2 regions of the Streptomyces sp. NPDC026206 genome follow, and region 1 is predicted to be linked to the other one. Evidence: predicted binding sites of a transcription regulator. Region 1 holds the regulator's gene; the other holds the start of a gene.

Region 1 (2,199 bases):
GCGTGCGCGAGCGCGGACCGCGCTGCGAGGCCTGGCCGAAGAAGGCGTCCATGATGTCGGAGAAGTTGCCGAAGCCGGCGCCGAAGCCGCCGGCGCCCGCACCCGCGCCGCCCGAGGAGGACAGGGGGTCGCCGCCGAGGTCGTAGACCTGCTTCTTCTGGGGGTCGGAGAGCACCTCGTAAGCGGCGTTGATCTCCTTGAACCGCTCCTGCGTCTTCGGGTCCGGATTGACGTCCGGGTGCAGCTCGCGCGCGAGACGGCGGAAGGCCTTCTTGATCTCGTCCTGCGAGGCGTCGCGCCGTACGCCGAGGACCGCGTAGTAGTCCGTGGCCACTTACGACTCCGCCAGGATCTGTCCGACGTAACGTGCCACTGCGCGTACCGCTCCCATCGTTCCGGGGTAGTCCATGCGGGTCGGTCCGACCACGCCGAGTTTGGCGACGGCCTCGTCGCCCGAACCGTAGCCGACGGCGACGACCGATGTGGAACTCAGGCCCTCGTGGGCGTTCTCATGACCGATGCGCACGGTCACTCCCGAGTCCTGGGTCTCACCGAGCAGCTTGAGCAGCACGACCTGCTCCTCCAACGCCTCCAGCACGGGCCGGATCGTCAGCGGGAAGTCATGACCGAAACGAGTGAGATTGGCGGTGCCGCCGATCATCAGCCGCTCCTCGGTCTCCTCCACCAGCGTCTCCATCAGGGTGGCGAGGACCGTGGAAACGGTTCCTCGGTCGTCCTGCTCGAAGGAGTCGGGGAGGTCCTGCACCAACTGCGGCACATCCGTGAAACGCCGCCCCACGACCCGGCTGTTCAGCCGCGCCCGCAGGTCCGCCAGCGAGGTCTCGCCGAACGGCGCGGGGCAGTCGACCATGCGCTGCTCGACCCGGCCGGTGTCCGTGATCAGCACGAGCATCAGGCGGGCCGGAGCCAGCGCGAGCAGCTCCACGTGGCGCACGGTCGAACGGGTCAGTGAGGGGTACTGCACCACCGCGACCTGACGGGTCAGCTGCGCCAGCAGCCGCACCGTGCGGGCCACCACATCGTCCAGGTCGACGGCGCCGTCCATGAAGTTCTGGATGGCTCGCCGCTCCGGCGACGACAGGGGCTTGACGCCCGCCAGTTTGTCGACGAAGAGGCGGTAACCCTTGTCGGTCGGGATGCGGCCGGCGCTCGTGTGGGGCTGGGCGATGAAGCCCTCGTCCTCCAGCGCGGCCATGTCGTTGCGCACGGTGGCCGGGGAGACGCCCAGCCGGTGCCGCTCGGTGAGGGCCTTGGAGCCGACGGGCTCCTCGGTGCCCACGTAGTCCTGAACGATGGCGCGCAATACCTCGAGCCTGCGTTCGCTCAGCATCGCGCGCACCTCCAGTCCAGTGATCCAGCCGTCTCTACGGTCCTGCGGGGTTCCGCAGGGCCTTCGCCCTTGGCACTCAAAGGTCACGAGTGCCAGAACCCTCCAGCCAGTGTACGGCCGGGCCCCACGGCCAGGGCAAGGGCCGTCCCCGGCGCGAGGCTCCGGGCAGGCAACGGTACCGCTCTGCGGCTAGCGTCACGGTATGGAGATTCACGGGGATTCCCGCGCTGCGGGGGCGCACTGGGAGCAGCTCGCGCCGGGTGTCGTACGCCGCAGGCTGCCGGGCTGGGACGCGACGGTGGGCGCCATCGCGGGCGGTACGGGCGTACTCGTCGTCGACACGGGGTCCTCCCTGCACGAGGGGGTGGAGATCCGGCGCGAGGTGCAGGAACTCTTCGGGCTGCCCGTGACGCACATCGCACTGACCCACCCCCATTTCGATCATGTGCTGGGCACTGCCGCCTTCGCCGGCGTGCAGGTCTACGGGGCGGTGGGCGCCGCCGAGCTGCTGCTGCGCGAGCGCGACGAGCTGCGCGCGGACGCGGTGCGGCACGGAGTGGACCCCGACGTCGCCGCCGAGGCCGTGGAGCTGCTCGTACCGCCCCACCACCCGGTCTCCGGCGAGCTGACGGTCGACCTGGGCGACGGGCGGCGGGTGCTGCTCGCCAACGTCGGACCGGGCCACACGGCGCACGATCTCGCGGTGCTGGTGGACGGCAGGACCGAGGTCGTCTTCTGCGGCGACCTGGTCGAGGAGTCCGGCGAACCGCAGGCCGGACCGGACGCCCTGCCGCACGCCTGGCCGGCGGCGCTGGACCGGCTGCTCGCGCTGGGGGGCGACGACGCGG
Region 2 (2,199 bases), on a different contig from region 1:
TTGCGAACGGCGTCCTCGATGCGGTGCTTGCGCTCCTTGAGCTCGACCTCGGTCGCGGCACCGGCCTTGATGACGGCCACGCCGCCGGCCAGCTTCGCGAGGCGCTCCTGGAGCTTCTCGCGGTCGTAGTCCGAGTCGCTGTTCTCGATCTCGGCGCGGATCTGGTTGACGCGGCCCTGGACCTGGTCGCTGTCACCGGCACCGTCGACGATGGTCGTCTCGTCCTTGGTGATGACGACCTTGCGGGCGCGGCCGAGCAGGTCGAGACCGGCGTTCTCCAGCTTGAGGCCGACCTCCTCGGAGATGACCGTGCCACCGGTGAGGATGGCGATGTCGCCCAGCATGGCCTTGCGGCGGTCGCCGAAGCCCGGGGCCTTGACGGCGACGGACTTGAAGGTGCCGCGGATCTTGTTGACGACCAGCGTGGACAGGGCCTCGCCCTCGACGTCCTCGGCGATGATCAGCAGCGGCTTGCCGGACTGCATGACCTTCTCGAGGAGCGGCAGCAGGTCCTTGACCGAGCCGATCTTCGAGTTGACGATCAGGATGTACGGGTCGTCGAGCGACGCCTCCATACGCTCCATGTCGGTGGCGAAGTACGCCGAGATGTAGCCCTTGTCGAAGCGCATGCCCTCGGTGAGCTCAAGCTCGAGCCCGAAGGTCTGCGACTCCTCGACGGTGATGACGCCTTCCTTGCCGACCTTGTCCATGGCCTCGGCGATGAGCTCGCCGATCTGGGTGTCGGCGGCGGAGATGGAGGCGGTGGAGGCGATCTGCTCCTTGGTCTCCACATCCTTGGCCTGCTCGAGCAGGGCGGCGGAGACGGCCTCGACGGCCTTCTCGATGCCACGCTTGAGCGCCATCGGGTTGGCACCGGCGGCCACGTTGCGCAGACCCTCGCGGACCAGCGCCTGGGCGAGGACGGTCGCGGTCGTCGTGCCGTCACCGGCGACGTCGTCCGTCTTCTTCGCGACCTCCTTGACCAGCTCGGCGCCGATCTTCTCGTACGGGTCCTCGAGCTCGATCTCCTTGGCGATGGACACACCATCGTTGGTGATCGTGGGGGCGCCCCACTTCTTCTCGAGGACGACGTTCCGGCCCTTGGGGCCGAGGGTGACCTTGACGGCGTCGGCGAGCTGGTTCATCCCGCGCTCGAGACCGCGCCGTGCCTCCTCGTCGAACGCGATGATCTTGGCCATGTGAAGTGGTCCTCCCAGACGGGACGGGGTGGATTGCTCCGGACCGCGCTGGCGCCCGCGACGGACGGCCTGCGTGCCCTGCGGTTCCTTGCTCCGCCTGGCTCGCCGGCCTCACCGACGGTCCAAATCTGTCACTCTCACCCGGAGAGTGCTAAGCCCAATGATTAGCACTCGACCCCTCCGAGTGCAAGCGGTTCGCGTGTTATCCACCCCCGGTGGCAGGGGGGCACCCAGCGGTAGCCGGGGCACCTCCCATAGGCCCCGCCCGCTGCAGCCTGCCCCGCCCCGGGCCCGCGCACACGCGAGGGGCCCGCACCCTGACAGGTGCGGACCCCTCGACGGCGAGCCGTTTGAGCCGGTGGTCGATGCGACGCGATCAGCCGGCGGCCAGCCTCACCATGTCCGCCTGCGGCCCCTTCTGACCCTGCGAGATCTCGAACTCGACTCGCTGCCCCTCCTCGAGGGTGCGGTAGCCGTCCATCTGAATCGCGCTGTAGTGGACGAAAACATCCGCACCACCGTCGACCGCGATGAAGCCGTACCCCTTCTCCGCGTTGAACCACTTGACGGTGCCCTGAGCCATGCCTAACTCCCCTATTACTGGCCCTTGCGCAGGACCGCACCTCGCGGACCCGGGTCAGACCTCACCCCCGGACAGCCCCCATGCCATGACGGCATGGGAACACCCCTGAGGTGTGCGCCGGAACGCGTCGACCGCGGCTGAATGTATCTGCACGGATGCCGTCTGCAACAGGTCAGTCGGACGAGAATTCCGGGCGCGGCCGATCGCTTATTAGCGCAGATTTCCACTACTTCCCGGGCAAGTCGGACCAGGCATAACGCAACCAACCCGACAATTCGTGCACAGGTTACGCGCACAACTTGACGGGTTCTCATATGCGTTCGGCAGTGACACCGGAGGGGGAACGCCCCAACTGTATCGCGGTTCAACAGACGGAATCACCCCGTCCGTTTAACGGCCAGGGTGATTCCAAGGAAA

What was found. Region 1 encodes HrcA, which represses chaperone genes, less so after heat shock. Its sites were predicted from a motif close to TTNGCACTCNGNNNNNCNGAGTGCNAA; they were not measured.
Region 2: a site for HrcA is predicted at 1,364-1,390, ahead of groL (chaperonin GroEL). Genes of this name have one in related genera too.

The regions. Positions count from the first base shown of each region.
Region 1 is NZ_JBEZYL010000014.1:95,815-98,013, reverse strand. It holds gene dnaJ (molecular chaperone DnaJ) at 1-334, opposite strand, end outside; gene hrcA (heat-inducible transcriptional repressor HrcA) at 335-1,351, opposite strand; gene AB0F13_RS20200 (MBL fold metallo-hydrolase) at 1,554-2,199, shown strand, end outside.
Region 2 is NZ_JBEZYL010000001.1:4,702-6,900, reverse strand. It holds gene groL (chaperonin GroEL) at 1-1,199, opposite strand, end outside; gene AB0F13_RS00025 (cold-shock protein) at 1,576-1,782, opposite strand.